DNA from 3 places in the Rhizobacter sp. P5_A1 genome. Region 3 is predicted to be linked to each of the others. Evidence: predicted binding sites of a transcription regulator. Region 3 holds the regulator's gene; each other region holds the start of a gene.

Region 1 (10,336 bases), on a different contig from region 3:
CGGCGCCTCGGCGAAACGCCAGGCCGTCACGAACCCGAAGAACACGCTGTACGCGGTGAAGCGCCTGATCGGCCGCAAGTTCACCGAGAAGGAAGTGCAGAAGGACATCGACCTGATGCCCTACAAGATCGTCGCGGCCGACAACGGCGACGCCTGGGTCGAGGTGCGCGGCAACAAGCTCGCGCCGCAGCAGGTCAGCGCCGAGACGCTGCGCAAGATGAAGCGCACCGCCGAAGACTACCTCGGCGAGACCGTCACCGAAGCGGTGATCACGGTGCCGGCCTACTTCAACGACGCACAGCGCCAGGCCACCAAAGACGCCGGCCGCATCGCCGGCCTCGACGTCAAGCGCATCATCAACGAGCCGACCGCGGCCGCGCTCGCGTTCGGCCTCGACAAGACCGAGAAGGGCGACCGCAAGATCGCCGTCTACGACCTGGGCGGCGGCACCTTCGACATCTCGATCATCGAGATCGCCGATGTCGACGGCGAGAAGCAGTTCGAGGTGCTGTCGACCAACGGCGACACCTTCCTGGGCGGCGAAGACTTCGACCAGCGCATCATCGATTACATCGTCACCGAGTTCAAGAAGGACCAGGGCGTCGATCTGACGAAGGACGTGCTCGCGCTGCAGCGCCTGAAGGAGGCCGCCGAGAAGGCGAAGATCGAACTCTCGAGCAGCACGCAGACCGACATCAACCTGCCCTACGTAACCGCGGATGCCTCGGGTCCGAAGCACCTGAACATCAAGCTCACGCGCGCCAAGCTCGAGGCGCTGGTCGAAGACCTGATCGAGCGCACGATCGCACCGTGCCGCACCGCGATCAAGGATGCCGGCGTCGCTGTCGGCGCGATCAACGACGTGATCCTGGTCGGCGGCATGACGCGCATGCCGAAGGTGCAGGAGAAGGTCAAGGAGCTGTTCGGCAAGGAGCCGCGCAAGGACGTGAACCCCGATGAGGCGGTCGCGGTCGGCGCCGCGATCCAGGGCCAGGTACTGGCCGGCGATCGCAAGGACGTGCTGCTGCTCGACGTGACCCCGCTGTCGCTGGGCATCGAGACGCTCGGCGGCGTGATGACCAAGATGATCAAGAAGAACACGACGATCCCGACCAAGTTCGCGCAGGTGTTCTCGACCGCCGACGACAACCAGCCGGCCGTGACGATCAAGGTCTACCAGGGCGAGCGCGAGATGGCCTCGGGCAACAAGAGCCTGGGCGAGTTCAACCTCGAAGGCATCCCGCCGTCGCCGCGCGGCATGCCGCAGATCGAGGTCAGCTTCGACATCGACGCGAACGGCATCCTGCACGTCGGCGCGAAAGACAAGGGCACCGGCAAGGAAAACAAGATCACGATCAAGGCCAACTCGGGCCTGACCGAGGCCGAGATCGAACAGATGGTCAAGGACGCCGAAATGAACGCGGCCGAGGACAAGAAGAAACTCGAGCTGATCCAGGCCCGCAACTCGGCCGACGCGATGATCCACAGCGTCAAGAAGAGCCTGACCGAGCACGGCGACAAGCTCGAAGCCGGCGAGAAGGAGAAGGTCGAAGCGGCGATCAAGGAATCCGAAGAATCGCTGAAGAGCGAGGACAAGGCCGAGATCGAAGCCAAGACCGAGGCGCTGATGACGGCGAGCCAGAAGCTTGGCGAGAAAATCTACGCCGAGTCGCAGGCCGCCGCGGCGGCAGCGGGCACGGGCGCCGAACAGCCGCAATCGGAAGCCGCTTCGGCCAAGTCCGCGGCCGACGACGAAAACGTCGTCGACGCCGAGTTCAAGGAAGTCAAGAAGGGCTGATTCCCTTCCCCCGACCATCGCCGGTTTCGGACGGAGTTGCCTTGCGCGAGGCAGGCTCCGGCTGAAACCGGCGTTGGTGTTTGAAGCAGACGAGAGATCGATTCGACCGGAGCCTGGATTTCATGGCCAAACGCGACTACTACGACACACTCGGCGTCCCGAAGAACGCCAGCGAAGACGACATCAAGAAGGCCTATCGCAAGCTCGCGATGAAGCATCACCCCGATCGCAACCAGGGTGACGATGCGAAGAAGTCGGAAGAGAAGTTCAAGGAGGCCAAGGAGGCCTACGAGATGCTGACCGACGCGCAAAAGCGTGCCGCGTACGACCAGTACGGGCACGCCGGCGTCGATCCGAACATGAGCCGCGGCGGCGGCCCGGGTGCCGAGGGCTTCGGCGGTTTCGCCGAGGCGTTCGGCGACATCTTCGGCGACATCTTCGGCGGTGCGGCCGGCGGCCAGCGCCGCGCCAGCGGTCAGCAGGTGTTCCGCGGCAGCGACCTGAGCTACGCGATGGAGATCACGCTCGAAGAGGCCGCACACGGCAAGGAAACGCAGATCCGCATCCCGTCGTACGAGACCTGCGAGACCTGCAAGGGCAGCGGCGCGAAGCCGGGTACGAGCCCGAAGGTCTGCAGCACATGCAGTGGCCAGGGCACGGTGCACATGCGCCAGGGCTTCTTCAGCATCCAGCAGACCTGCCCGCACTGCCACGGCACCGGCAAGATCATCCCCGAGCCATGCACGACCTGCGCCGGCCAGGGGCGGATCAAGAAGAACAAGACGCTCGAGGTCAAGATCCCCGCCGGCATCAACGAAGGCATGCGCATCCGCTCGAGCGGCAACGGCGAGCCGGGCACGAACGGCGGCCCGGCCGGCGACCTCTACATCGAGATCCGCATCAAGCAACACGAAATCTTCGAGCGCGACGGCGACGACCTGCACTGCACGGTGCCGGTCGGGCTGACGAGCGCCGCGCTCGGCGGCAGCATCGAGGTGCCTACGCTCGGCGGCAAGGCCGAGATCGAACTGCCCGAAGGCACGCAGCACGGCAAGACCTTCCGCCTGCGCGGCAAGGGCATCAAGGGCGTGCGCTCGAGCTACCCGGGCGATCTGTATTGCCATGTCAGCGTCGAGACGCCGATCAAGCTCACCGAGCACCAGCGCAAGCTGCTGAAGGAACTCGACGACGCGTTCCGCAAGTCGGGTGACCGGCATTCGCCGAACGCCAAGACCTGGACCGATCGGGTCAAAGACATCTTCAAGTGAGCCCGGGCCGGCGGCTGCGGCCTCACCTGCGCCGACAATGCCGCACATGATGATGCAGCGCAGGACATTCGCCGGCCTCTCCGATGCGCACGCGGGCTGGAACCCGCTGACGCTGGCCGTGCTCGCTGGCGTGTGGATTGCCGCGCTGCCGAACTGGCCGCTGTGGCGCACATTGCTCGCGCTGCCCGAGAGCGCGTCGCCGCGCGGCCTGCTGTTCATCGCCGGCTTCGGCGCGATGATCGCGGCGCTCAGCGCGCTGCTGCTGGCGCTGCTCGCATGGCGCCGAACGATCAAGCCGGCGATCGCGCTGCTGCTGATCGCCGCGGCGCTGGGCGCGCACTTCATGGGCAACTACGGCGTCGTGATCGACACGACGATGATGACCAATGTCGTGCAGACCGACCCGCGCGAGGTGCGCGATCTGCTGAACCCGCGGCTGCTCGGCAGCCTCGCGCTGCTCGCCGGCCTGCCGCTGCTGCTGCTCTGGCGCGTTCCGGTGCGGGCCTTGAGCTTCTGGCGTCAGGGCGGACGCAACCTGCTCGGGATCGTTGCGCTGGCGCTCGTGCTCGCGGCACTGATGTTCGCGCTGTTCGCCGATCTCTCGGCGACGATGCGCAACCACCGCACGGTGCGCTACCTGATCAACCCGCTGAACTCGCTGTATGCGCTGGTCGATCTGGGCCTGCAGTCGCGCGCCCGGCCGAGCGGGCCGCCGCTGCCGATCGGCGCCGACGCACGCGTGCTGCCACGCCCGGCGGGCGCAAAATCGCCGCTGCTGGTGCTCGTTGTCGGCGAAACCGCGCGCGCCGACCACTTCGCGTTGAACGGCTATGCGCGGCCGACGGACCCGGAGCTATCGAGCCTCGACGTGCTGAGTTTTCGCCAGGTGATGTCCTGCGGCACGAACACCGCGGCGTCGTTGCCCTGCATGTTTTCGCACCTCGGCAAGCGCACGTTCGAGTCGCGCGACCAGGATCACGAGAACCTGCTCGACCTCGTTCAGCGCGCCGGGCTCGCGGTGCTGTGGCTCGACAACCAGGCCGGCTGCAAGGGCCTGTGCGAACGCGTACCGCATGCCTATGCGCGGGAGCCGGTCGCCGGCGGGCCGGCGTTGCCCGCCGCGCTGTGCGATGGCGACGAGTGCCTCGACGAAGCGCTGCTGCACGGCATCGACGCACGCCTCGCCGCGCTGCCCGATGCGGCCCGCGAGCGCGGGGTGCTGCTGGTACTGCACCAGATGGGCAGTCACGGACCGGCCTATTTCAAGCGCAGCCCGCCCGCGCGCAAGCCGTTCCAACCCGAGTGCACGACCAACGTGCTGCAGCAGTGCGAGCACCAGGCGCTGATCAACGCCTACGACAACTCGATCGCCTACACCGACCACATGCTGGCGCAGACGATCCGCTGGCTGACGCTGCAGCAGCCGCGCTACGACACCGCGATGCTCTACGTCTCGGACCATGGCGAATCGCTGGGCGAAAACAACCTCTACCTGCACGGCCTGCCCTACGCGGTGGCGCCGGTCGAGCAGAAGCACGTGCCGATGCTGCTGTGGCTCGGCGCGGGAGCGCAAGCCGATGCGCGCTTGCAGCCAGCCTGCCTGCGTGCCCAGCGTGACGCCGCGCTGACGCACGACAACCTGTTCCACTCGACGCTCGGGCTGCTGGGCGTGCGCGCTGCCGAGTACAAGCCGCAGCTCGATTTTTTCGCGCCCTGCCGCGCACCCTGAACGCGGGGCGTTCGGGCCGGCCAAAAAATCCCGGGGAGAACCATGTCCGCTCAAGCCGACTCGCTCAAGTCGATCCTGTTCGCGCTCGGCGCCAACTTCGCGATCGCCCTCGCGAAGAGTGCCGGCGCGGTCTTCACCGGGTCGGCCTCGATGCTGGCCGAGGCGATCCATTCGTTCGCCGATTGCGCCAATCAGGCCTTGCTGCTCTGGGGCCTGAAGGAGGCGAAGCGCAGCGCCTCGGCCGACCATCCGCTGGGTTACGGCCGCGCGATCTACTTCTGGAGCTTCATCGTCGCGCTGATGCTGTTCAGCATGGGCGGGCTCTTCTCGATCTACGAAGGCGTGCACAAGCTGCACGCGACCGAGCCGATCCAGTATGCGTGGGTGGCAGTCGGCATCCTCGCGTTCGGCGTCGCGGCCGAGTCGGTCTCGCTGTGGGGCGCGCTGCGCGAGATCAACAAGGAGCGCGGCGCGCAAGGCCTGTGGCAATGGTTCCGCACATCGCGCCAGAGCGAGCTCCTGGTGATCTTCGGCGAAGACCTCGCCGCACTCGGCGGACTGCTGCTGGCGCTGGCCTTTGTTCTGCTCGCGATGGTCACCGGCAACCCGATGTGGGATGCGATCGGCTCGATCTGCATCGGCGTGCTGCTGGTGCTGGTGGCGATCCTGGTCGGCGTCGAGGTCAAGGCCCTGCTCGTCGGCCAGAGCGCGGAGCCGCGGGTGGTCGCGCGGATGCGCGCGCATCTCGAAGCCGAGGCGCAGGTCGAACAGGTCTACAGCCTGATCACGCAGCAGCTGGGCGGCGAGGTCATGGTCGCAGTGAAGGCCAGGATGCGCCCGCAGGCCTCGGATGTCGCTTTGATCGGCGCAGTCAACATCGTCGAGCGCGGGCTTCATGTCGCGTTCCCGCAGGTGCGCTGGGTCTTCTTCGAGCCCGATCTGCGCGACTGACGCCGCGAGCCGGCACGCCGCTCAGCCGAACAGATCGATCTGCCCGTCGCGGCGCGGTGCCAGCGGCCGCTTGAACTGCGTCAGGTCGAGCTCGATGCGCGTGCGGTTCAGGCCGAGCCGCGCCGCCGTCTTCCGGAAGCGCTGCTCGAGCAGCTGGGCCCAGACGCCCTCGCCTTTCATCCGTGTGCCGAAGCTCGCGTCGTAGTCGCGCCCGCCGCGCATCTCGCGCACGCGCGCCATCACGCGCGCCGCGCGCTGCGGAAAGTGCTGTTCCAGCCACTGCTGGAACAGTGGGTTCACCTCCCAGGGCAGCCGCAGCACGATGCTGAACGCCGAGCTGGCGCCCGCCTCGGCCGCCGCTTCGAGGATGTGCTCGAGCTCGGGCTCGTTGATGAACGGGATGACCGGTGACACGCTGACCCCGACCGGCACACCGGCCTTCGCCAGCGCCTCGATCGTGCGCAGCCGCCGCTGCGGCGATGCCGCGCGCGGCTCCAGGATGCGCGCGAGCGCCGGGTCGAGCGAGGTCACCGAGATGTAGACCGCCGCCAGCCCGCGCTGCGCCATCGGCGCGATCAGATCCAGGTCGCGCTCGACGCCCGACGACTTGCTGACCAGCGAGAACGGGTGCGCGCACTCGGCCAGCAGTTCGATCAGCGCGCGCGTGATGCACAGCTTGCGTTCGATGGGCTGGTAGGCGTCGGTCGCGGAGCCGAGGTTCAGCAACGATGGCCGGTAGCTGCGGCTCGCGAAGGCTTCGCGCAGGCGTTCCGCGGCGTTCACCTTCGCGACGATGCGGGTCTCGAAGTCGAGCCCGGGCGACATGTTCAGGTAGCTGTGCGTCGGCCGCGCGAAACAGTAGATGCAGCCGTGCTCGCAGCCGCGGTACGGGTTCACCGACAGGTCGAACGAGATGTCGGGCGAATCGTTGCGCGACAGGATCGACTTGGCGTGCTCTTCGATGATCGTCGTCGTTGGCGCGAGCTTTTCCTCGGTGGCCTGCTGATCCAGCGTGCCCCAGCCGTCGTCGTAGGCCTCGCCGAGCCGATGCGTGAACCGATGCTCGATCGCCCAAACCGTGCCGCGGCCCTTTTGGGGTTCCCGCGCGTTCGCCGCGGGATCGTCCCGCTCCGATGCATCGATTCGTCGGCTTCCTTTCATACTGTGAATATACACAGTCTCGACGCGTCCGCAAGCGAGCGCTGCCCCGAGGTCGCACGCGCAGGTCTTGCAGGGGCTATTCTTCGCACCAAAGGTCAATCGAATGTCAATCCAACACATCAACTCCGGATCGACGCAGGGCTATCAAGTCCGCGTCGGCCCGCGACACGCCTCGATGACGAAGTTCTTCGCGGTGCGCAAGTACGGCGGCGTGCGCAAGGCGCTCGCGCAGGCGCGAGCCGCCGAGGCCGAACTGAAGAAACTCGCACCGCCGACCACACCGCGAAAGGGTGCGCGCGTCGTCGCCCAGACGAACAACACCAGCGGTGTGATCGGCATCCGGCCGCGCCTCGTGCGGTTTTCGGAGCACCCCTACCTGTATTTCGTCGCCTCCTGGAGCGTCAACGGCAAGCCGCGCTCGACCAGCTACTCGGCCGAGCGCCATGGCAGGCTCGATGCACTCAGGATGGCCATGGAACGGCGCGAGAAGGCGACCGGGATCAAGTACGAGATGACGCCGAAGCAGGCGTTGAACCGGATGAAGCACCTGCTCAGCGCGCGCTGAGCTGCCGGTCATCACGCTCGCGCCGCGCGCGCGTGATGAAGTGCACGCGCCGCGCAGCCACGGCCCTGAACAGCAGCGCTAGAGTGATCGCGGGCGCATTCCGTCCGCCACCCGAACCGCACCGATGACCTTCCCCTGCAGACACCACCGATCGCACCCGGCAACGCGCCGCGAAGGCACCCGATGCTGAACGCGCTGATCGGCGTCGGCCTGTCGCTGCTCGCCGCGGTGCTCGTCGCGATCGGGGCGGTCTGGACGCTTCGGCGCCGCGCGCGCGACGGCGCTGACCTGCCGGCAACGCCAGGCCGCGCCGCGACCTCGCTCGACGGCATGGACGCGCGTGAATTCGAAGCCCTGGTCGGCGAGGCGTTCAAGCTGCAGGGCTACCAGATCATCGAAGCTGGCCGCGACCGCTCGGCCGCCCTGATGCTGCGTCGCGAGCGCCAGACCTTCATCGTGCTTTCAAAGCATTGGCAGGTGGCCAAGGTCGGTATCGATGCGGTTCAAGCCTTGCACCGGACGATGACCGCGCACGGTGCGGAGGGCGGCTTCGCGCTCACGATCGGCCGCTTCAGCCGCGAGGCCACGATCTTCGCGGCGACCTGCGGCATCCGCTTGATCGAAGGATCGGCGCTCGTCAGCCTGATCGACAAGGCCCGCGCCGCCACGCGACGCGAGTCGACGCTCGGCGCGGCGCAACCCCGCTGAAGGCTTTCCTCGAAGCGGGCGGGCGCGATTCAGAATGAGGAACGGACCCCGAGGGGCCTGTGTTCATGTTCGTCCGGGCTCGCACGCGGTGCCACGCAGGTAAAGGGGGTCCAGCACCTTGCTGCGGCATACTGCCCCGGAACTCGCGAGGCAGCATGGCTTCTCCCCAAAATCAGTGGTCGGACCGCACCGAAGTGCTGGGCGAGACGCTCGCTCGCGTCGCGCTCAGCGATCGTGCGGCCTTTGCCACGCTCTACAAGGCGACCAGCGCGCATCTCTTCGGCGTGATCCTGCGTATCAACCCGGATCGAGGCCATGCCGAGGACATCTTGCAGGACATCTTTGTGAACATCTGGCATGCCGCACAGGGATTCGACCCGGCACGCGCCCAGCCGATGACCTGGCTCACGAGCATCGCGCGCAACCGCGCGATCGACAGCCTGCGCCGGCGCAAGACCCAGATCGCGACCGTCACGGTGCGGTCGGGCGCCGGCGACGGCGATGCGACGAGCGACCTGCTGGACACGATGCCGAGCGAGGACAAGGGCCCGCTCGAACTGTTGCTGCAAGCGGCGCGCATGCGTGAGGTATCGCATTGCATCGGCGAGTTGTCGCCGGAGCAGCAGCAATGCGTCGCGATGGCGTACTACCAGGGACTGTCGCATTCCGAGGTCGCTCAACTGCTGGCCCAGCCGCTGGGCACCGTGAAGAGCTGGGTGCGCCGCGCACTGATCGCGCTGAAGGAATGTCTCGGGCGTCCGCCGGCGCATGGCTCGGCGCCGGTCTAGGGCCTGTTAACGCCATGGGAGGGCTCGCGTGACTCAGCAAACAGACCCTAGCATGAAGCACGCCCCTTTCAGGCTGGCTGCCGCCGTGCATAGGAATTGAGATGGACTACGGCCGCCGAGAACTCGCGGACCGCCTGGCGGCGGAGTACGTGCTGGGCACGCTGCAAGGCCCGGCACGACGGCGTTTCGACGCGCTGCTCGGAGCCCACCCCGGGATGCGCGACGCGGTGACGCAGTGGCAACAGCGGTTGGCACCGCTGACGGCCAGCGTGCCGGCCGTGACGCCGCCAGACCGGGTCTGGCACGGCATCGAAAATCGGCTGTTCGTCCACTCGACGCCGCACGACGCGGCGCCGCGCTGGTGGCAGCGCCTGGGGGTCTGGCGCACCGTCAGCGGCGTCGCCGGCGCAGCGGCCCTGGCGATGTTTCTGATCGCGGGGCAGGCGCCTTCTCCGCAGGCCCCGATCGTCATCGTGCTGGGCGCGAATCCCGAGGCCGCCGAGGTCCTGAACACGAGCTTCGTCGCCAGCGTCAGCGCAGACGGACGGGCGCTGGTGCTGAAGCCGCTCAAAGAGATCGCGATGACGCCGGGTCGCACGCTCGAACTTTGGGCCGTGCCTGCACAAGGCGCGCCGCGCTCGCTGGGCCTGGTGCAGGCAACCGGGGCAACTACGCTGCTGCGCTCGCAGCTGCTGCGCGACACGGCGGCCTTCGCGGTCAGCGTCGAGCCCGCCGGCGGCTCGACGACCGGCGCGCCCACCGGGCCCATCGTCGCGGTCGGCAAGCTGCAGACCTGAAGCTGCGCTTGGGTCGACCCGAGCGCATCCGATCGGGCCACGCTTGCGTAAGTGGGACCAGACGCCGTCAGTGCGGCGTCGTTCATCAGCGCAACCCTGCGCTGCCCACTGCTCGAAGGAGACCCATCGTGAAACTACCGAACCGCTACAGCGGGCTTGCCGCCGTCCCGCTGGCCCTCGCCGTGATGGCGGGCAGCGTCTGCGCCTCGAGTCACCGCGAAGCGCCCTTCATCACGACCGTGCCGAAGGTCGACGCGACCGACTTCTACATGTTCCGCAGCTACGAATCCGGCCGCGCGGACTACGTGACGCTGATCGCCAACTACTTGCCGCTGCAGGACGCGTACGGCGGCCCGAACTACTTCTCGCTCGACCCCAACGCGCTGTACGAAATCCACATCGACAACAACGGCGACGCCAAGGAAGACCTGACGTTCCAGTTCCGCTTCAAGAACACGCTCGCGGGTGGCGGCGCCGGCGTCAATCTGAACATCGGCGGCAAGTCGGTCGCCATCCCGCTGATCCAGGCTGGCCCGGTGGCCAACGTGAACGACGCGAACCTGCAAGTCGC
Region 2 (10,336 bases), on a different contig from region 3:
GCTCGATGTTATCCGCGCGCCGCAGCAGCGCGGCGCGATCCGGCATCGGCGTGTGCTTGCAGGCCACGACGATGCTGTTGCCCTCCTTCGTCGGCCGCAAGGCCCAGACCTGCGCCTCGCCGAAGGCCGCGGCGATGCGCGCGGCGCTGCGCTCGAAGCTGGCGTCGCGGCCGAACAGGTTCACGGTCATCACGCCACCGTCGACGAGCACACGCTCGCAGTCGCGATAGAAGTCGGCACTGTCGAGCACCGGGCTCGCGGCGTCGTGGTCGTAGAGGTCGACGCACAGCGCCTGCACCGAATCGATGCGCACCGGGTCGGCGACGAACTCCGCGGCGTCCATGTTCAGTACCTCGAAGCGCGCCGAATCGACCGGCAGGTGGAACCAGAGCCGGCAGGCATCGATCACGCTCGGGTTCAGCTCGACGGCAGTGCAGCGCATGCGCAGCGTGCTGTGGCAAAAGCGCGTGATCGCCGCGGCACCGAGACCGAGCTGCACCGCGTGGCCGTGGGTCAGCTCCTCGGCGGGCCGCAGCAGCATCCAGACCATCATGCGCTGGATGTATTCGAGCTCGAGCGCGAGCGATTTGCGGATGCGCATCGCGCCCTGCACCCACGGCGTGCCGAGGTGCAGGTAGCGCACGCCGTCGGCCTCGGAGATCGTCGCGGGTGCGAGTTCGGGTTCGTCGTTCCGGCGGCGCGGATTCTTCATGCGACTCCATGTTCTTCGAAGACGGCGCGCCAGGCCGCGAGCTTGCGCTCGAAACTCCAGCTCGCGTTCGCCGGGCTGGTCGAGGGCAGACGGTGCACCGGCAGGCCGAGCGCGCGCGTCACGCGCATCGCGCGGGCCGATTCGCCGCCGTTGTGGGCGATCGCCTGCAGCTGCGGTGCACGCCGCGTCAGGCTCGCGAGGTCGTTGAGGCGGGCGTTCTCGATCGCACTGTCGAGGCTGCCGATGCGCTCGCAGCTGGCGTAGACATCCCAGATGCCGAGGCCGTGCGCGCGCACGGCGGCGATCCGCTGCGCATAGCTCGCTGCCCTCAGATCGAGCTGCCACAACGCGGCCAGGACCGGCCAGAAGTGATTGCGCGGGTGGCCGTAGTACTGCTGCGCCTGCAGCGACGCGACACCGGGAAAGCTGCCGAGCACGACCAGGCGCGTGTTCGCGTCGACCACCGGCGCCAGGCCTTCGAGGACAAGTTCGCTCACGTGAGGCCCGGCAAGGCCGCTCGAGTGTTCGCCGATGTCAGTTCGGCAAGCGCCGGTAACGACAGCCCGCGCAGATCGGCCAATGTCTGCGCGATGCGCGGCAACTCGGCCGGCTCGTTGCGCGTGCGGGCGCCGGCCGCGCGCTGCGCGGCGGTGCGGTAGAGCCAGTGCGGCGGGATGTCGGGCGCATCGGTCTCGAGCACGAGCGCCTCGGCCGGCAGCGTCTGCGCGAGCCGACGGATCTGCAGCGCGCGCTCGAAGGTCATCGCGCCGCCGAAGCCGAGCTTGAAACCCAGGCCGACGAAGGCCTGCGCCTGCTGCTCGCTGCCGTTGAACGCGTGTGCGATGCCGCCGCGCACCTTGACGGCGCGCAGGTGCTTCAGCAACGTATCGGCCGACTTGCGCACGTGCAGGATCACCGGCAGCTCGAACTCGCGCGCAAGCTCGAGCTGCGCGACGTAAAAGCGCTCCTGGCGCGCCCGGTCCAGCCCTTCGATGAAGTGGTCGAGGCCGATCTCGCCGACCGCGACCAGGCGCGGGTCGGCGCGGTGCGCGGCCAGCATGTCGCGCAGGTGGCGCAGGTCGTCGTCGCCCGCTCGCCCGACGAACAACGGATGGATCCCCAGCGCATAGGCAAAGTCGTGGCGGTGCGCGAGCTGCCGCACCGTGTCGAAGTCGAAGCGTCCGACGGCCGGCAGCACGATCTGCGCGACGCCGGCGGCGCGGGCGCGCGCGACGACCGCGTCGCGGTCGGCGTCGAACTCGCTCGCGTCGAGATGGCAATGGCTGTCGATCCACATGGCCGCGATGATGCACTGCCCCGGCACGGGCCTCGGCACCCCGTTCGCTGTGACAGGTTTTGTGCCGCGTGCTACTGTAGCGACGCGGTGGGGCGAGGGCCTGCTTCGTGCGACTGCCGCGATGGATCGGATCAGACGTTCACCCGGGATCCAGACGATGAAGAAGGCACCGCTCTACAGTCGCTCACGCCCGCTCGCCCGGGCCCCCGACGACGCCGCCGCGGTCGGGGCCGCGGCAACCGAGACGACCGACGGCGCGCCCGCCTCCAGCCGCGTTCCCCCGGCCACGCGCCGCGGGCGCTTCAAGGCGATGCTCGTGCGCCATGAACGGCGCTTGTGGGCCAGCGCCGTGCTGTTGCTGGTCGCCGCCGGGCTGGCACTGAACAGCGGGATGGCACCGCGCACGCCGGCGCTGACGATGGCGCAGATCGACACCGCGATGCGCAAGTCGATCGAGGAGAAACCGCTGGCTTCGCCGGTCGCGGCGGCCTATGACGCGGTGCTGCCGTCGATCGTGCGTGTCGTCGGCCTGATGACCGAGGGCGACGACGGCAGCGACCGCGACGAAAGCAAGGAGGCGAAAGACGCCAAGGACGTCAAAAGCGGCAAGGACGCCAGGCCTGCCCGCACGCCGGTCGAGCGCGGCGTCGGCACCGGCGTTGTCATCATCGACAACGGCACGATCCTGACGAACCTGCACGTGATCAACGGTGCCAAGCGCATCAAGGTCACGTTCATGGACGGCACCGAGTCCGACGCGGTCGTGATCAGCATGCAGCCCGAGAACGATCTCGCGGTGCTGCGCGCGAAGACGATTCCAGACGATCTCGAAGCCGCGACCTTGCGCAGCACCGGCGATCTTTCGCCGGGCGACCAGGTGGCGGCGATCGGCTTTCCGTTCGGCATCGGGCCTTCGGTATCCGCCGGCGTGGTCTCGGGCCTGAAGCGCGAGTTCCGCTCGCCCGAAGGCCGGCAGACGCTGACAAACCTGATCCAGTTCGACGCCGCGGCGAACCCCGGCAACTCGGGCGGGCCGCTGGTCACGATGGACGGCCAGGTCGTCGGCATCGTCACGGCGATCCTGAATCCCTCGCAGCAGCGCACCTTCATCGGCATCGGCTTCGCGGTGCCGATCGAGAACGCGGCCGCGGCCGTGGGCATGCCGCCGTTCTGATTCGAAACTCCAGGGCCTCCCGAATGGACCACAGCGTCAACACCAGCAGCGCACACGCCTCCACGCTGATGGAGCAGATTCTTTACGAGGTCAAGCGCGTCGTCGTCGGGCAGGATCACTTTCTCGAACGCGTGATGGTTGCGGTGCTCGCGCAGGGCCACCTGCTGGTCGAGGGCGTGCCGGGGCTGGCGAAGACGCTGACGGTCAGGACGCTCGCCGCCACCCTGCGCGGCACGTTCAAGCGCATCCAGTTCACGCCCGACCTGGTGCCGGCCGATCTGGTCGGCACGCGCATCTTCAACCCGCGCACCGGCGAGTTCTCGACCTCGCTCGGCCCGGTCTTCACGCACCTGCTGCTGGCCGACGAGATCAACCGCGCGCCCGCCAAGGTGCAGAGCGCGCTGCTCGAGGTGATGCAGGAGCGCCAGGTCACGATCGCCGGCGAGACGCACAAGGTGCCCGAGCCGTTCCTGGTGATGGCGACGCAGAACCCGATCGAGACCGAAGGCACCTACCCGCTGCCCGAGGCGCAGGTCGACCGTTTCATGATGAAGGTGCTGGTCGACTACCCGAGCGAGGAAGAAGAGTTCGTGATCGCGCAGCGCGTGACCGGCGCGGCCACCGTCGTCACGGCCGTCGCCAGCATGGGTCAGCTCGCCGAACTGCAGCAGGAATGCCGCAAGGTGTATGTCGACCCGTCGCTGATGCAGTACGCCGTCAAGCTCGTCAGCGCGACGCGCCGCCCGGACCGCTACGGCCTGGCCGAGCTCGCGAAGTACCTGAGCTACGGCGCGAGCCCGCGCGCGACCATCGGCCTGATCGAGGGCGCGCGCGCGCTGGCCTTCATGCGCGGGCGCGGCTACGCGCTGCCCGAAGACATGACCGGCCTGGTCGGCGACGTGCTGCGCCACCGGCTCGTGCTCTCTTACGAAGCGCTCGCCGACGGCCTGAGCGCCGACGCGATCGTGCAGCGCGTGATGAAGAAGATCCCGGTGCCCGACAAGCCGCTCGAGCCATGACAACCGCCCCGACGAGCCCGACCGCCGAGGCGCTGCTCAGGCGCCTCGAGTGGACGGTCATCCGCCGCCTCGACGGCCTGCTGCAGGGCGACTACCGCACGCTGTGGCGCGGCGCCGGGCTCGATCTGGCGGATCTGCGCGAGTACCAGCACTTCGACGACGTGCGCCACATCGACTGGAACGTGACCGCGCGGCTGCAGCAGCCCTATGTGCGCCAGTTCACCGAAGACCGCGAGCTGACCGCCTGGTTTCTCGTCGACCTGAGCGCGAGCGTCGACTTCGGCTCGAACGAACTCACCAAGCGCACGCTGGCGCGCGAGTTCGTCGGCGTGCTGGCGCGGCTGCTGACGCGTCACGGCAACCGCGTCGGCGCGCTGCTCTATGGCACCGAGGTCGACACCGTGCTGCCGGCCGGCAGCAGCCGGGTGCACGTGCTGAACCTGCTGCAGCGCATGGCCTCGCGGCCCGAACAGAGCCCGACCGGCGCCACCAACCTGCGCGACCTGCTCGCCGCCGCGCATGGCATCGTGCGCCGCCGCAGCACCGTGTTCGTCATCTCCGACTTCATCAGCGCGCCGGGCTGGGAGCAGGCGCTGGCGCAGCTCGCGATGCGCCACGAAGTGACCGCGGTGCGCCTGTTCGATCCGCTCGAGATGGAGCTGCCCGACCTCGGCCTGGTCACGATGCGCGACGCCGAGAGCGGCGAAGAGCTCGTCGTCGACACGCATGACCGCGGTTTCCGCAAGCGCTTCGCGGCGGCCGCGCAGCAGCGCGAGACGGCGCTGCGCGAAGGCCTCGCGCGCGCCGGCGTGGACACCCTCGAACTGTCGACCGACGCCGACCTGATGGACGGAATCCTGCGCTTCGCCGAGTTGCGCAAGCAGCGCAGCCGGCTCGCAAACTGGAGCGGCAGGCCGGGCCGTGCGGATGTCGGCGGGCATCTGTCGGCCTGGGCCGGGGCATCGACATGAGCCTCGCCCGGCCGCCCGTAGAGGCTCATTCCCGCCCGGCGGGACCGGCCGTAGGCCGAAGGGTGCACCAATGAACGATCTCCCGTTCAAGCTGCCGTTGACCTTTTTGTGGCCCGAGATGCTGTGGGGGCTGATCGCGCTGCCGCTGCTCGTGCTGCTGTACGTGTGGCTGCTGCGCCGGCGCAAGAAGAGCGCGCTGCGCTTCGCCAGCCTCGGGCTGGTCAAGCAGGCGATGAGCAAGGGTCTGGCGTGGCGCCGCCATCTGCCGCCGGCGCTGCTGCTGACGGCGATGGCGGCGCTGCTGGTCGCCGTGGGGCGGCCGGCCGCGGTCATCACCTTGCCGTCGGCCGAGAAGACCATCGTGCTGGCGATCGACGTCTCCGGCAGCATGCGCGCGGCCGATGTGCTGCCCGATCGCATGACCGCCGCAAAAGAGGCCGCCAAGGCCTTCGTCGCCGAGCTGCCGCGCAGCGTGCGCATCGCGGTCGTGCAGTTCGCCGGCACCGCCGCGGTCGTGCAGGCGCCCACGCTGAGCCGCGAGGACGTCGTCGCCGCGATCGATCGCTTCCAGCTGCAGCGCGGCACCGCGATCGGCAGCGGCATCGTGCTGTCGCTGGCCACGCTGTTCCCCGACGCCGGCATCGACCTCTCGCAGATCACCGGCCAGCGCGAGATGCCGCCGGCGCCGGGCGACAAGCCGCGCCCACCGTTCACGCCGGTCGCGCCGGGCTCGTACGGCTCGGCCGCGATCATCCTGCTGACCGATGGCCAGCGCACGACCGGCCCCGACCCGGTCGAGGCGGCGAAGATGGCCGCCGACCGCGGCGTGCGCGTCTACACCGTCGGCATCGGCACCAAGGAAGGCGAGACGATCGGCTTCGAGGGCTGGTCGATGCGCGTGCGGCTCGACGAAGACACCTTGAAGAACATCGCGAACCTGACCCGCGCCGACTATTTCTACGCCGGCACCGCGGCCGACCTGAAGCAGGTGTACCAAGGCCTGTCGACCCGACTGATCGTCGAGAAGAAGGAAACCGAGATCAGCGCGCTGTTCGCGGCCGCCGGCGCCTTGCTGGTGGTGCTGGCGGCAGGCTTGTCGGTATGGTGGTTCGGCAGGGTCGCCTGATTCAGCCGAACCGGCCTTGCAGGAACCACGCGAGGCGCGAGCCCGGCACCGGCACGCGCTCCCGGAAGATCCACAACAGCGCGCCATCGGGCAGCTGCGCGATGTAGTAATCGCGCTGGACGAGATCGGCGTCCCACCAGCCGGATTCGATGCGCTCCGGGCCGCTGAGCAATTGCAGCGGCTGGCCATCGAGCAGCGGGCCGCGCTCGCCGAGAAGCTCGCACTCGGCCAGCGCCTCGGGGCGCTGCAGCAGCCAGACCGGGCGCACCAGGTTGCTGCACACGGCGGATGAAACGCGGCGGCCGGCGCTGCCTTGCGCGCGCGCCGGGCGCATCTGCGCGTCGGCCAGGCACCACGCGGTCGCGCGCTCGGGGCGATGGTCTTCACGCGCCTCCAGCCGCAGCACCTGCTCGCGCCCGAGGCGCGCCTGGAGCCGCTCGATCAGGCGGATCAGGCCCTCCTGCTCGCAGGCCGGCGTCGGAAACAGCTCGGTGTTGGGCGGCGCGCGGCGCGCGATGTCTTCGGCGTGCAGGCGCAGTTCCAGCGTCGGTGCGGGCAGCTGCAGTTGCGCCAGCCGTTCGCGCAGCAGCAGCCGCAGGTGGACGCTGTCGCGCGAGGGCTCGGCAAGCGCGATCGTCAGAGCGGTGGTCTCGGCGCCGGGCGCATCGCGGCGCGAGCGCCGCTCGTGCGCCATCACGAGGGTGAAGCGGCGCACGAAAGCGTGCTGCGCCGACAGCCACGCCACCAGTCGCGTCAGCAGCACCGTGGCGCCATGCAGCAGCTGCTCGGTGGTGTCGGCACGGGCGAAGAGTTCGAGCCGGCTCTCGAACGCGGACGGCAGTGCGAGCGGCTCGCGCGGATCGGGGCGGGCGCCGGTCGCGCGATCGAGCTCGCTCAGCACGACCGGGCCGAAGCGGCGCGCGAGGCCGTCGCGCGGCACGCGCTTCAGATCGGTCAGCGTGCGCAGGCCCATGCCCTGCAAAGCCTCCCAATGCACGCGGCCGGGGCCGAGCAGCCAGACCGGGGCACGCTCGAGCGCGCGGCAAGTGGCGGCGAGGTCGGCGCAGTTCAGCCTGGCGTGCACGCGTGCGAGCAGCGCGGCGCCGAGCGCGGTGCTCGCGCTGACGATGTTCAGCCGGTGCCCGAGCGGCACGAGCGCAGCCTGCAGCCGCTGCAGCAAGGCGGGCAGGCCGCCGAAGTAGCGCAGGCTGGCCTGCACTTCGAGCAGCACGGTGTGGGGCGCGGCATCGGGCGCGCCGGTGGCTGCAGCATCGCTGGGCGGCTGGATCACGACCATCGGCGTGAACGCCAGCGCCGCGTGCGCGACCGCGGTCAGCGCCTGCGCATCACGACCCGGATCGGCCAGCCCCAGCGTCAGCTGCGGCGCCAGCGCCAGCGCGGTGGCGCACTTGAAGCCGGGCCTGACACCGAGCGCGCGGGCCGGGGCGTTGACATCAAGGATCGAATGCGTGTCCAGCAGCGCCAGCGGCTGATCGGCGGATTCGTGCGGCAGCGTCGCCGCGAACGATTCGAGCGACAGCTGCGGCAGGTGCAGAGCGATCCAGAGCACGGTGAAGAAGGTTCTGACGATGCGCCATGGATCGCATGCTGCGCTTCAAGCGGCCCGCGAATTGCAATCAGCCGGCGGCGAGGTTGACGAAGGTCGCGGGGTGCAGGCCGATCGGCTGCGTCGACACGGCCGTGGCTGCGCCTGCCGGCTCGAGGCCCGCCTGCGCACGCTGCTGCGCCACCTCGGACAGCACCGGCGGCAGCGCGAGCCGCACCGGCGCATCGAGCGGCGGGCCGCGGCGTTTCAGCACGCGCACCGCGAGCGCATCGGCGCCGCTGGCGCGCAAGGCCAGGCGCAGCGGCGCGGCCGTGGGACGCTGCGCCGCGCTCATCTCGCAGAACACGAAGGCCGGGCCGTCGTGGGCATGGGCGGCCAGCTGCAGCCGGCGCAGGCGCTCGGCCCGCAAGCGCGGCGGCAGCCACGCCAGCACGGCGCCGACATGGCCGCTCTTGAGCGCCTGCTCCAGCGCCCACAGGCTGTCGGTGCCGGGGATCACGCGGGTGCGGGTGTTGACGATCAGCAGTTCCTCGACCTCGAAACCGAGCTGCGCAAGTGCCGTGGCCGACAGCGTGGCGGGCGGATCGAACAGTATCACCAGCCGACCGGCGTTCTGCGTCGCGACCAGGCTGGGCGCGAGCAGACGGATCTCGCCGACGCCCGGATGCGGCAACAGCAATTCGGTCAAGGCCCGGCGCGGCCAGCCGGCGCCGGGCAACTGCGCATCGAGCGCCGCGAAGCCGCTCGTGACCGCCGCATCGCCATGCCGGGCCAGCTGGTGACCGAACCAGAGCGTGGGATGCAGGCTCTCGGGGCGGATCGGCGCCGGGCGGGCGACAGTCGCGGCCTCGGGCAACCCCGAGGTGGGCGCCAGCGCTGGATCGACCACGTGCCTGTACAGTGCTCGCGCGGCGTGCACCGCCGGAAGCGGTGTCGGCGGTGCGAAAGCAGGCAGCGAGTCCATTGAAAGACTGTACGTTTATACAGTTCATTGCGCAAGCTCAGGGATTTCCCAATTGATTGCTTTTGGCAATCATCTGCGGAAGAATCGACCACCATGCTCGACACCCGCATCGAAACCGTCCGCCGCTTCAACCGCTTCTACACGCGCCGCATCGGCGCGTTGCACGAAGGTCTGCTGGACTCGACGTTCACGCTCACCGAATCGCGTCTGCTCTGGGAACTTGCGCACCACGATGCCCTGACCGCGACCGAGCTCGCGCGCGCGCTCGACCTCGATGCCGGCTACCTCAGCCGCCTGCTGACCGGCTTCAAGGAACGCGGACTGATCCAGGGCACGCGCTCGAAAGACGACGCGCGCCAGCAGCACCTGCGCCTGACCCCCGTGGGGAAACGCGCGTTCGCGCCGCTCGACACGCGCTCGCGCGACGACATCGGCGCCTTGCTCGCGACCCTGACCGAAACGCAGCAGCAGCAATTGCTGCAGTCGATGACGGGCATCGAGCAGCTGCTTGGCGAATCGCCGGCACGCGGCGCACCCGCCACGCTGCGCCCGCATCGCCCCGGCGACATCGGCTGGGTGATCTCGCGCCATGGCGCGCTCTATGCCCAGGAGTACGCGTGGGACATCGGCTTCGAGGCGCTCGTGGCGCGCATCGCCGCCGACTTCATCGAGCACTTCGACCCCCAGCGCGAAGCGTGCTGGATCGCCGAGCGCGACGGCGCGCGCCTGGGCAGCATCTTCCTGGTCCAGGCGCGCGACGACAGCACGCGCGCGCCGATCGACGGCACGGCCCAGCTGCGCCTGCTGCTGGTCGAACCCGCGGCACGCGGCCTCGGCCTCGGCCGGCAACTGGTCGACACCTGCACGCGTTTCGCGCGCGAAGCGGGCTATCGGAAGATCATGCTCTGGACCAACGCCAACCTGTTCGCCGCGCGCGCCATCTACCGCCAGGCGGGCTATGTGCCAACGCACAGCGAGTCGCATCACAGCTTCGGCCACGACCTCGTCGGCGAGACCTGGGAGCTCGCGCTGGCATGACGCCGCTGCCCTGCCCCTGCCGGACTCTTGCGACACTCGGCGACGCCCTGCCCTATGAAGCCTGCTGCGGCCGCTACCACGCCGGCCCGCTGCACCTGCTGGCGCCGAGCGCCGAGGCGCTGATGCGCTCGCGCTACAGCGCCTTCGTGCTCGACCGTCTCGACTACCTGATCGCGACCTGGCATGCAAGCACGCGCCCGGCGTCGCTGGCGCCCAATCCGCCGGGGCTGAAGTGGTTGGGTCTGGAATTGCGGCGTCACACGCCGATCGACGCCGACCACGCGACGGTGGAGTTCATCGCCCGCAGCAAGCTCGGCGGCCGCGCCGAGCGCCTGCACGAACTCAGCCGCTTCGTGCGCGAAGAGGGCCGCTGGTACTACGTGGACGGCGACGCGCCCTGAGCGCAGTCTCGGCCCGGCGCTTCCTCAGGCGAATTCCTGCCGCACCGTCGCCGACATCAGCCGGCGG
Region 3 (10,336 bases):
TCGGCATCGGCCCGATCCCGGCCGGCTTCGGCATCCAGGTTGCACTGAACGTCACGATCCCGGGCATGGAGCGCGCCGCCGCCGAAAAGATCGTCGAAGCCGCGCACCAGGTGTGCCCGTACTCGAACGCGACGCGCGGCAACATCGAGGTGCTGCTGACGGTCGCCTGAGCATTGGCGGATCGGCCCAAAAGAGGGCGCATCCGGCGCTTTCTCGATCGCTCACGGCAGCGCGGAAGGGCGTACGCTGGGTTCCGGCCATCGAGGTGGCCGCCGCAATCCCGCTCGTCCTCTGCGCTGCCTGCCGTGACCCCGTTTCCGACCCTGATCACCGACGCCCCCGAAGACCCTGGACGCTGGCAGTGGCCCGCGCCGCCCTTCGCATGGCGGCATCGGCCGGCGCCAGCGCACGATGTGGCGCAGCCGTGCTGCATCGAGAGCCGGGCCGGCACGGCGGTCGACGGCGAGATGCTCGGCTTCGACCCGGCCGGGCGCACGCTGACCTTCCGCAGCTCGAGCGCCGGACCGGCGGTCGAGCTGCCATTCGCCCGCATTCGCCGCCTCACGTTGAAATCAACGCTGGAGCCGGTCGTGCAGATCGGCCCGGTGCCGGTCGAACGGCTGCCGGCCGCCGCGCATGAGCGCGACTATCGCCTGCAGCTGAATGCCGGCGCGGCGGTCGTCAGCGGGCGCACCACCGGCCGCGTCGAAGCGCCCGAGGGCCTGTACCTGTTCACACCGGTCGATGAGGAAGCGGCGCTGCAGCGCGTGTTCGTACCGCGCACGGCGTACACGCTCGCCGAGTTCGGCGCGTCCGCCGAAGAGGTGGCCGCCCGCATGTGGATCGCGAGCCCGACCGAGCTGCTCGCGGCGATCGAGCGCCAGCAGCGCATGCCGATCCGCCCGCTCGGCCAGTCGATGCTGGAGCTCGGGCTGCTGACGCCGGCCCAGCTCGAACGCGCACTGGCGCGCCAGACCCGCGATGTCCCGCTCGGCGAGTCGCTGGTGGCCAGCGGCCTGATTTCGCGCGGCAGCCTGCAGACCGCGCTGGCCCACAAGATGGGCTATCCGCTGGTCGACCTGACGCGCTTTCCGATCGATCCGAAGGCGATCGCGAAACTGCCGCAGGGCATCGCTGCCAAGTTCCGCCTGGTGCCGCTGATGCTCGACGGCACGCGGCTGATCGTCGCAGTCGACAAGCCGTCGCGAATCGTCAAGCTCAAGGCCGATCACACCGCCGGGCTCAGCGTGGTGCCGGTGCTGGCGTCGCGCATGCAGATCCTGCTGGCGCAGGATCGCCAGAAGCACGACGTCTGGTCCGGCCACGTCGCCGATCGCATCGGCTTCTTCTCAACGACCGTCTGAACTGCCCGGGTCGAGCACCGCCGTGACGGCCCACGGATCGAGCCGTTCGCCCGGCAAGGTATCGGCGAATGCGCCGCCGCTCGCCGGCCCGCCGTGGCGCGTCGCCCTCGGCACCGTCGACGTGACGGCGTGGCGCTGGGCCAGCACGTCGCCGGCCGTCACCGGCCGCGTCTCGCCGAACAACGAGGGCTTGAAGGCGGCCTCGCGCTCGCGATCGTCGCTGGCCCACAGCAGCAGCGCGCGCGCCGACATCGGCTTGGCGAACAGGTAGCCCTGCAGTTCGTCGCAGCCGAGCTGGATCAGCACGTCGCGCTGGCGTTCCGTCTCGACGCCCTCGGCGACGACCTTCAGGCCGAGCGCATGCGCGAGGTGGATCACCGCATCGACGACGGCGCGCGCGTCGGCGCTGGTCTCGATGTCCATCACGAAGCTGCGGTCGATCTTCAGTTCCTCGGCCGGCAGCTTGCGCAGGTAGCTCAGGCTCGAATAGCCGGTGCCGAAGTCGTCGATCGACAAGTGCACGCCGGCGTCGCCGAGGCGCTTGAACGTGGTCTGGGTCGCGCGCGTGTCCTCCATCGCGACCGACTCGGTGATCTCGCAGGTCAGCAGCGACGGGTCGATGCGATGCCGCGCCAGCGCGGTCGTGATGCGCTCGACCAGATCGTCCTGGCGCATCTGGAACGCCGACAGGTTGATCGCCACGCGCATGCGCAGCCCCTTGTCGCGCCACGCGCGCGACTGGCGGCAGGCATCTTCGATGACCCAGTTGCCGAGCGTGCCGATCAGGCCAAAACGCTCGGCCACGGGAATGAACGTGGCCGGGCCGACCATGCCCTTGGTCGGGTGCTTCCAGCGCAGCAGCGCCTCGGCGGCGGTGACCTTGCCGCTGTGGGCGTCGACCTTGGGCTGGTAGAACAGCTCGAGCTCGTTCTTCTCCAGCGCCAGGCGCAGGTCGCGCTGCAGGTCGAGCTGCTCGTGCGCATCGGCCTCCATGCTCGGCTCGAAGAAGCAGTAGCAGGCGCCGCCGGAGCGCTTGGCGGCGTACATCGCCGCGTCGGCGCGCGCGATCAGCTTCGGCTGCGCGCCGCCATCCGGGTAGAACACGATGCCGATCGAACACGACACCGCGACCTCGCGGCTGCCGATCGAGTACGGCTCGCTGAGCGTGGCGAGCATGCGCGCGGCGACCTGCGCGGCGCTCTGCTCGTCGGCATCGCCTTCGAGCAGCATCAGGAACTCGTCACCGCCGACGCGCGCCATCGTGTCGGCCGAGCGCGACAGGCGCCGCAGCCGATCGCCCACCTGGCGCAGCACCGCGTCACCGCTGCTGTGGCCGAACGAGTCGTTGATCGGCTTGAAGCCGTCGAGGTCGATGAACAGCACGGCCAGGCGCGCCTTCGCCTGATCGGCCCGGCCGACCGCGGCGAGCAGCTTGTCTTCGAACACGAGCCGATTCGGCAGGCCGGTGAGCGCGTCGTGGTACGCGATCTTCTGCAAGTCGGAGTTGGCCTGGCGCAGCGAGCGCTCGAGCCCGTCGGTGCGATCGACCAGGTGGCGCTGGACGCGTGACATGAAGCGCGTCACCGCGAGCGACAGCACGGTGGCGACGCCGGCGAGCAAGGCCGCATGCGCGGTCGGCAGGCCGATGATGTTGTCGGGCGCGCCGGACGACACCTCGTCGCCGATCGAGAGCCACAGCAAGCCCGCGATTGCCAGCCCGGCGCCGGCCGAGGCCGTCTGCACGAAGCGCGCGGGCAGCTGCAGCAGGCCTTCGCTCGCGAGGATGTAGGCCACCAGCAGGCCGCTGGTGCCGGCCGTGATCGCCGAGAGCAGCCAGGACTGCGCCCACAGCGCCGCCCACGGGTTCACCGGCTGCAGCGAGACCAGCAGCAGGCCGAACGAAGCGCTCGTTCCCAGCGCGACCCCGGCGCTGATGCGCAGCCAGCCGCGCCAGCCGGCGAGCGTGACCGCGGCGGACGCATAGAGCCCGAAGGCCGTGCCCATGCTCACCAGCCAGGACGCGAGCAGCAAGGCGCCGTCGTGCGACAGGTCGAGCTCGCCGTGGCGCGCCAGCAGCGTCAGCAACAGCGCGGCCGACAGGCTGGTGCCCCACGATGCGGCGCCGCCGAGCAGCCAGCCCCACGGACTGGCATGACGATGCGCGCGCGTGCGCCGGACCATGTCCAGCGCCACGTGCGGCAAATAGAGACAGAGCAACAAGGCGGCCGCGAACAACGCGACGCGGACGGGCAAGGCCTCCATCAGGTTCCCTTTCGAGCAGGATCGCCGAACAGCGGCGACTCGGGCCCGGCACGGCGGCATCTCGTCCGCCGTGCCGGGGCACTCGGGGGATATCGGCCGCGAGGCGGCACAACTTGATGCCGGAAGTAGTGAAAGCCCTAGCCCGTGGGGCTCAAGTCTCGCCGCGGACGGCCGATAGGCCGAAGACCATGCAAGACTTCACAACCTCCTGGCTGGTGCTGGCGGCGCTCGGCGCGGCCGTGGCGACCGGGGTCTGCCGCTGGCGCTACGGCCGCCAGCGACGCCGGCTCGAGCACCGCCTCGGCAAGCTGCAGAGCGACCGCGATGCGCTGCAGGAGCAGGTCAAGCAGGCCCGTCAGCAGGTCGCGCAGCTGCAGAAGGATCTGTCGACCTGGCGCATGGCCTCGACGACGGCGGCCTCCGCGAAGGCTGCCAGCGCGCCGCCGGCCGCGGCGCGGCTGAGCGTCAAGCTAGCGCCGGAGATCGCGGCGGGGCTGGTGTTCGAAGCGCCCCAGACCACTGCGCACGGCTTCGCCGACACGCAGCCGTTCGATTCCGACGACGCCACGCCGCGTCGACCCTAAACCGCGCCCGTCACCAGGCGCAACAGCAACTCGACCCGCGCCTTCGCGGGCGTGAGGTCGTCGGCCGACGCGAGCGCGGTGTCGCCGGCGTCCAGCAGGCGACCGTTGCCGCAGCGGGTGCTGCGAAGCACCTGCACGCCGCCGTCGCGCTGGGCTTCGAGCAGCGCCGTCTCGAGTTCATGGTGCACGCTGCCGTTGCCGGTCGCGGCCACGACAAGACCCCGGACGCCTGCCGCGCACAGCGCCCGCACGACCGCGGCGTTCGCGCCGGCATGGCTGGTCACGATCGCGACGAAGGGCCACCGATCGGCATCGGGCAAGGCCTCGACGCCGATCGCGGCGCCGCTGTCCGGCCACGCGCGGAACAGGCGCAACCGGCCCTCCTCGACGATGCCGATCACGCCGGCGTCGCCGGCGCTGAACGCGTCAATCCGGTACGGATGCACCTTGCGCACGTCGCGCGCGCCGAACAGTTGTCCACCCAGCAACGCGACGACGCCGCGCGCGCCCGCGATGCGTGCGACGACGACCGCGTCGAGCAGGTTCTGCGGGCCGTCGGACTGCAGCGCGGTGGCCGGCCGCATCGCCGCCGTTAGCACGACCGGCTTGGCCGGCGCCAGCACGCGCTGCAGGAACCACGCGGTCTCTTCGAGCGTGTCGGTGCCGTGGGTGACGACGAGGCCGGCCACCTCGGGCCGGGCCAGGTGCAGCGCGCAGCGCAGCGCGAGCGCGCGCCAGGTCGCGTGGTCCATGTCCTTGCTGTCGAGTTGCGCGACCTGCTCGACCTCGAGTGCGACGCCGGCGAGCGCCGGCACGCCGCGAACGAGGTCGGCGACCGCGCGTTGCGCGGCCACATAGCCGACGTTGTCGGAGGGATCCGCCGAGGCGCCCGCGATCGTCCCGCCGGTGCCGAGCACGACGACCTTCGATACATGGTTTTGCATTTTTCTGGAAGCTGGATGAAAATACAGGTGCTGGATGAATTTCCAGTGAGGCGGGTGCGGTGCGAAGGCACAGCGCTACCCAAGCCGCCATCATCAAGGAAATCCCGTGTACGAACCGCCCAAGCTCACCGACCGGCAACAGCAGATTCTCGATCTGGTGCAAAGCGCGATCGAGCGCACCGGCGCCCCGCCCACGCGCGCCGAGATCGCCAGCGAGCTCGGCTTCAAGTCGGCGAACGCCGCCGAAGAGCACCTGCAGGCGCTCGCACGCAAGGGCGTGATCGAGCTGGTCGGCGGCACCTCGCGCGGCATCCGGCTGCGCTCCGAGACGCTGCGCCAGCTGAACCTGCAGCGCGGCAAGCAGTTCAGCCTGCCGCTGCCGAGCCTCGCGCAGCTGACCCTGCCGCTGATCGGCCGGGTCGCGGCCGGCAGCCCGATCCTGGCGCAGGAGCACATCGACCAGACCTACCTGATGGAGGCCAGCATGTTCCCGCGCCGGCCCGACTACCTGCTGAAAGTGCGCGGCATGAGCATGCGCGACGCCGGCATCATCGACGGCGACCTGCTCGCGGTGCAGCGCACCAAAGACGCGAAGAACGGGCAGATCGTCGTCGCGCGGCTCGGTGACGAGGTCACCGTGAAGCGCTTTCGGCGCACCCGCAACAGCATCGAGCTGATTCCCGAGAACCCCGACTTCCAGACCATCGTCGTGCCCACCAGCGGCGCCGACGCCGGCGAACTGCAGTTCGAACTCGAGGGCCTGGCCGTCGGCCTGATCCGCAACAACATGATGATGTGACGGCGACAACCATGGCCGCAATCAAGTCACCCAAGGCCGCCAACGCCGCCGAATGCACTGCCCTCGAGCAGCTGCCGAACATCGGCCCGTCGCTGGCCGCCGACCTGCGCCTGATCGGCATCGAGCGCCCTTCCGACCTGCGCGGCAAGGATGCGTTCGTGCTCTACCAGAAGCTCTGCGCCGCAACCGACCAGCGCCACGATCCCTGCGTGCTCGACACCTTCATGGCCGCGGTCGATTTCATGCGCGGCGCGCCGGCCGCGCCCTGGTGGCACTACACGCCGCAGCGCAAGGCGCTGTTCGGCCAGGTCTGATCAGGACCTGGGCGCGCCCAGGTAATCCATCTTGCCGAGATCGACGCCGTTGTGGCGCAGCAGCGCGTACGCGGTCGTCACGTGGAAAAAGAAGTTCGGCAGCGCGTAGTGCTTCAGGTAGGCCTCGCCCTTCATCGTGATCGGGCCGGTGCGGCGCGGGATCGTGATCTCCTTGTCTTCGCTGCCGTCGACCTTCGCGGCCGGCACCGAGTTGATGTACTCGATCGTCGCGCTCACGCGCTCGCGCAGGTCGGCCAGGCTCGCCTCGGCGTCGTCGAACTTCGGCGCGTCCACGCCGCCGAGCCGCGCGATCGCGAATTTTGCGGTGTCGCAGGCGATCTGGACCTGGGTCGTGAACGCCAGCATGTCGGGTGCGAGACGCGTGCCGAGGTAGACGCTCGGTTCGAACTTCTTCGCCTGCGCGTGCGCCTCGGCCTTGTCGAGCCAGACGCTCAGGTTCTTGAGCATCGTGATGAAGATCGGCGCGCTGGCCGAGTGCATGGTGATCGACATGGTTCTTGTCTCCGGGTCATTGGGTATGCGAGCCGGCATGCTACAGGCTCGCGCTTCGGCGTGCACAATGAAGGTCGAGCCTGCGGGCAATCGCCAGGCACCCGCCGGGCAACAGCGAGCGACCCCGATCCCCGTGAACATCATCATCCTCGACGACTACCAGGACGCCGTGCGCAAACTCAAGTGCGCCAGCGTGATGGAGGCACTGAACGCGAAGGTCTTCACCAACACCGTCAAGGGCATCGGCCAGCTGTCGGTGCGCCTGCGCGATGCCGATGTGCTGGTGCTGATCCGCGAGCGCACGCAGTTCCCGAAGCAGCTGCTCGAGAAGCTGCCGAAGCTCAAGCTGATCTCGCAGACCGGCAAGGCCGGCCCGCACATCGATGTCGAGACCTGCACGCGCATGGGCATCGCGGTCGCCGAGGGTGTCGGCTCGCCGGTCGCGCCGGCCGAGCTGACCTGGGCACTGATCATGGCCTCGATGCGGCGGCTGCCGCAGTACATCGGCAACCTGAAGCACGGTGCATGGCAGCAGTCGGGGTTGAAGGCAGCGTCGATGCCGGCGAACTTCGGCCTCGGCATGGTCCTGCGCGGCCGCACGCTGGGCATCTGGGGCTACGGCAAGATCGGCCAGATGGTCGCCGGCTACGGCAAGGCCTTCGGCATGCACATCACGGTCTGGGGCAGCGAGTCGGCGCGGGCACGGGCCGAGGCCGACGGCCACGCCGCGGCAGCGAGCTGCGAAGCGTTCTTCGAGACCTGCGACGTGATCACGCTGCACCTGCGGCTGCACGACAGCACGCGCGGCGTCGTCAAGCTCGACGCGCTGTCGCGCATGAAGCCGACCGCGCTGCTCGTCAACACCTCGCGTGCCGAGCTGATCGAGGAAGGCGCGCTGGTCTCGGCGCTGAACCGCGGCCGGCCGGGCATGGCCGCGGTCGACGTGTTCGAGAGCGAACCCATCCTGCAGGGCCACCCGCTGCTGCGGCTCGAGAACGCGGTCTGCACGCCGCACATCGGTTACGTCGAGCAGGACAGCTACGAGCTGTACTTCCAGGCCGCGTTCGAGAACGTCGTGAATTTCATCAACGGCACGCCGACGAACATCCTGAATCCCGAGGCCTTGCGAGTGCTCAGATGACCGAGGCAGCGCCGCTGCGCGGCGGCATCCGCTGGGCCCTGATGTTCGGCAATTTCGTGATCGGCTGCGGCGTGATGTCGGCGGCCGGCACGCTGAACGACATGGCGCGCTCGCTGAACGTCTCGGTCGCGCTGGCCGGCCAGCTGATCGCGATCGCCGCGGCGACGATGGCCTTCGGCGCGCCGCTGCTCGCCGGCTGGGTCGCGGGGTTCGACCGGCGGCGCCTGCTCGCGATCGCGCTGCTCTGGTACGGCGCCGGCCATGCGATCAGCGCGCTGATGCCGAGCTATGCGGCACTCTGGCCGGTGCGCGCGCTGACGATGCTCGCCGCCGCGGTGTTCACGCCGCAGGCCGCCGCCGCGATCGGCTTCATGGCCGCACCGCACGAGCGCGGCCGCGCGATCACCTTCATCTTTCTCGGCTGGTCGATCGCCTCGGTGCTGGGGCTGCCGATGTCGGCCTGGATCGGCGAGACGCATGGCTGGGGCGTCGCGTTCGACGTGGTCGCCGCGCTCGCGCTCGTCGCCGCGGTCTGGGTGTTCGCGGTGATGCCGGACGGCGTGCGCCCGGCCGCGCTCTCGCTGCGGGCCTGGAAGGATGTGCTGACGAACCCGGTGCTGATGGCGATGGTGCTCGTCACGGCCCTGTCGGGCGCCGGCCAGTTCACGCTGTTCTCGTACTTCGCGCCGTACTACCGGCACACGCTCGGCGCGAGCACCGAGCAGATCACGCTGCTGCTGATGTGGTTCGGCGTGTTCGGCCTGATCGGCAATGTCGTGCTGACGCGCGTGATCGACCGCGTCGGACCGAACGTCGCGGTCGCGGTCACCCTGTCGATGATCGCGCTGTCGATGCTGGTCTGGCCGCTGGTCTCCACGCTCGTCGGCATGGCCGTGATCCTGATCCCCTGGGCGCTCGGCTGCTTCGCGTCGAACTCGACCCAGCAGGCGCGCTTGAGCATCGCCGCGCCGGCGTTCGCGCCGGCGCTGATGGCGCTGAACACCTCGGCGATCTACCTCGGCCAGGCCGCCGGCGCCTCGAGCGGCGGCTGGCTGATCGCACACGGCGGCTACGCGCCGTTGAACTGGTTCGGTCTCGCGTGGCTGCTGGCCGCGATCGCGCTGAGCCTCTGGGCCGGCCGGCGCAAGGCGGTGTTCGCCTGATGGTCGCCGCTGACGAGGCACTTGCTGCGCCGGGCTCGCTGGGCGAGTTGTTCTTCGCCTTCAATCGTCTCGCGTTGCAGGGCTTCGGCGGCGTGCTGCCGGTGGCGCAGCGCGAGTTGGTCGAGCGCAACCGCTGGCTCACGAAAGACCAGTTCGTCGAGATGCTGGCGATCAGCCAGGTGCTGCCGGGCCCGAACGTCGTGAACCTCGCGCTGATGTTCGGCGACCGCGCGTTCGGACTGCGCGGCGCGCTCGCCGCGCTCGGCGGGATGCTGCTCGCGCCGATGTTCGTCGTGCTCGCGCTGACGGCGCTGTATGCGCGTTTCGTCGAGTACCCGATGGTCACCGGCGCGCTGCGTGGCATGGGCGCGGTCGCGGCCGGCCTGGTGCTGTCGACCGGCTTCAGGCTGCTCGGCACGCTGAAGCGCAACGTGATGGGCCTGCCGATCTGCCTCGGCTTCGGCGCACTGACGCTGATCGCGACGGCGTGGCTGCGCCTGCCGCTGGTCTGGGTCATCCTCGGCCTCGGTTCGCTGGCGATCGCGGTGGCCTGGCACCGGTTGCGGCTGCGCACATGAACCACGACGCCTCCGACCTGTTCGGCCTGTTCACGCACTTCCTGATCCTGAGCCTGCTCGCGGTCGGCGGCGCGATCACGACCGTGCCCGACATGCACCGCTACATCGTCGCCGAGCACCACTGGCTGACCGATGCGCAGTTCACCGCGTCGATCGCGATTGCGCAGGCGGCGCCGGGGCCGAACGTGCTGTTCGTCGCGGTGCTCGGCTGGAACGTCGCCGGCCCGCTCGGCACGCTCGCGACGATGACCGGCATCCTGCTGCCTTCGACCGCGCTCTCGCTGTGGGCAACGCGCTGGGGCGCGCAGCGGCGCGAGACCCGTTTCGTGCGTGCCTTCACCGCCGGCCTGACGCCGCTGACGCTCGGCCTGCTGCTCGCGACCGGATGGGTGCTCGCCGAGCCGTACCTGCGCGATCCGGCGCAGCGCTGGGGCGCCCTCGCGCTGATCGTCGTCAGCATCGCGGTGATGCTGCGCACGAAGCTGAGCCCGATGTGGCTGGTCGCGCTCGGCTGCATCGCCGGCGCGCTCGGCTGGGTCTAGGTCTAGACCAGCGCGCGCTCGACGACCTCGGGCAGCGCGTGCAACTCCTCGACCACCGAGGCCGGCACGTCAGACCAATCGCTCGCCACCGCCTCGCGGTGCGCCGCCGCGACGAGCACATCGGCGCCACCG

What was found. The regulator LexA, encoded in region 3, represses DNA repair genes until DNA is damaged. The targets are predictions, from matches to a motif close to ACTGTATNNNNATACAGT.
Region 1: the regulator LexA is predicted to act here: its motif matches at 6,908-6,925, upstream of AC1DTW_RS07455 (PA0069 family radical SAM protein).
Region 2: the regulator LexA is predicted to act here: its motif matches at 8,837-8,854, upstream of imuA (translesion DNA synthesis-associated protein ImuA).

Annotation. Positions count from the first base shown of each region.
Region 1 is NZ_JBFUKR010000005.1:180,600-190,935, forward strand. It holds gene dnaK (molecular chaperone DnaK) at 1-1,798, shown strand, start outside; gene dnaJ (molecular chaperone DnaJ) at 1,921-3,066, shown strand; gene AC1DTW_RS07445 (phosphoethanolamine transferase) at 3,113-4,795, shown strand; gene AC1DTW_RS07450 (cation diffusion facilitator family transporter) at 4,838-5,746, shown strand; gene AC1DTW_RS07455 (PA0069 family radical SAM protein) at 5,768-6,907, opposite strand; gene AC1DTW_RS07460 (hypothetical protein) at 7,011-7,472, shown strand; gene AC1DTW_RS07465 (restriction endonuclease) at 7,656-8,180, shown strand; gene AC1DTW_RS07470 (sigma-70 family RNA polymerase sigma factor) at 8,336-8,968, shown strand; gene AC1DTW_RS07475 (anti-sigma factor) at 9,070-9,765, shown strand; gene AC1DTW_RS07480 (DUF4331 domain-containing protein) at 9,951-10,336, shown strand, end outside.
Region 2 is NZ_JBFUKR010000014.1:82,426-92,761, forward strand. It holds gene AC1DTW_RS16540 (class I SAM-dependent methyltransferase) at 1-712, opposite strand, end outside; gene AC1DTW_RS16545 (DNA-deoxyinosine glycosylase) at 709-1,209, opposite strand; gene AC1DTW_RS16550 (TatD family hydrolase) at 1,206-2,009, opposite strand; gene AC1DTW_RS16555 (S1C family serine protease) at 2,167-3,183, shown strand; gene AC1DTW_RS16560 (AAA family ATPase) at 3,207-4,202, shown strand; gene AC1DTW_RS16565 (DUF58 domain-containing protein) at 4,199-5,173, shown strand; gene AC1DTW_RS16570 (VWA domain-containing protein) at 5,244-6,299, shown strand; gene AC1DTW_RS16575 (Y-family DNA polymerase) at 6,301-7,869, opposite strand; gene imuA (translesion DNA synthesis-associated protein ImuA) at 7,937-8,755, opposite strand; gene AC1DTW_RS16585 (bifunctional helix-turn-helix transcriptional regulator/GNAT family N-acetyltransferase) at 8,924-9,868, shown strand; gene AC1DTW_RS16590 (YchJ family protein) at 9,865-10,269, shown strand; gene AC1DTW_RS16595 (hypothetical protein) at 10,294-10,336, opposite strand, start outside.
Region 3 is NZ_JBFUKR010000010.1:154,825-165,160, forward strand. It holds gene AC1DTW_RS13670 (organic hydroperoxide resistance protein) at 1-170, shown strand, start outside; gene AC1DTW_RS13675 (cyclic di-GMP-binding domain-containing protein, MshE-related) at 306-1,364, shown strand; gene AC1DTW_RS13680 (putative bifunctional diguanylate cyclase/phosphodiesterase) at 1,350-3,626, opposite strand; gene AC1DTW_RS13685 (hypothetical protein) at 3,815-4,210, shown strand; gene AC1DTW_RS13690 (asparaginase) at 4,207-5,154, opposite strand; gene lexA (transcriptional repressor LexA) at 5,261-5,953, shown strand; gene AC1DTW_RS13700 (helix-hairpin-helix domain-containing protein) at 5,965-6,267, shown strand; gene AC1DTW_RS13705 (DUF1993 domain-containing protein) at 6,268-6,780, opposite strand; gene AC1DTW_RS13710 (D-2-hydroxyacid dehydrogenase family protein) at 6,914-7,921, shown strand; gene AC1DTW_RS13715 (MFS transporter) at 7,918-9,084, shown strand; gene AC1DTW_RS13720 (chromate transporter) at 9,084-9,662, shown strand; gene AC1DTW_RS13725 (chromate transporter) at 9,659-10,204, shown strand; gene AC1DTW_RS13730 (hypothetical protein) at 10,207-10,336, opposite strand, start outside.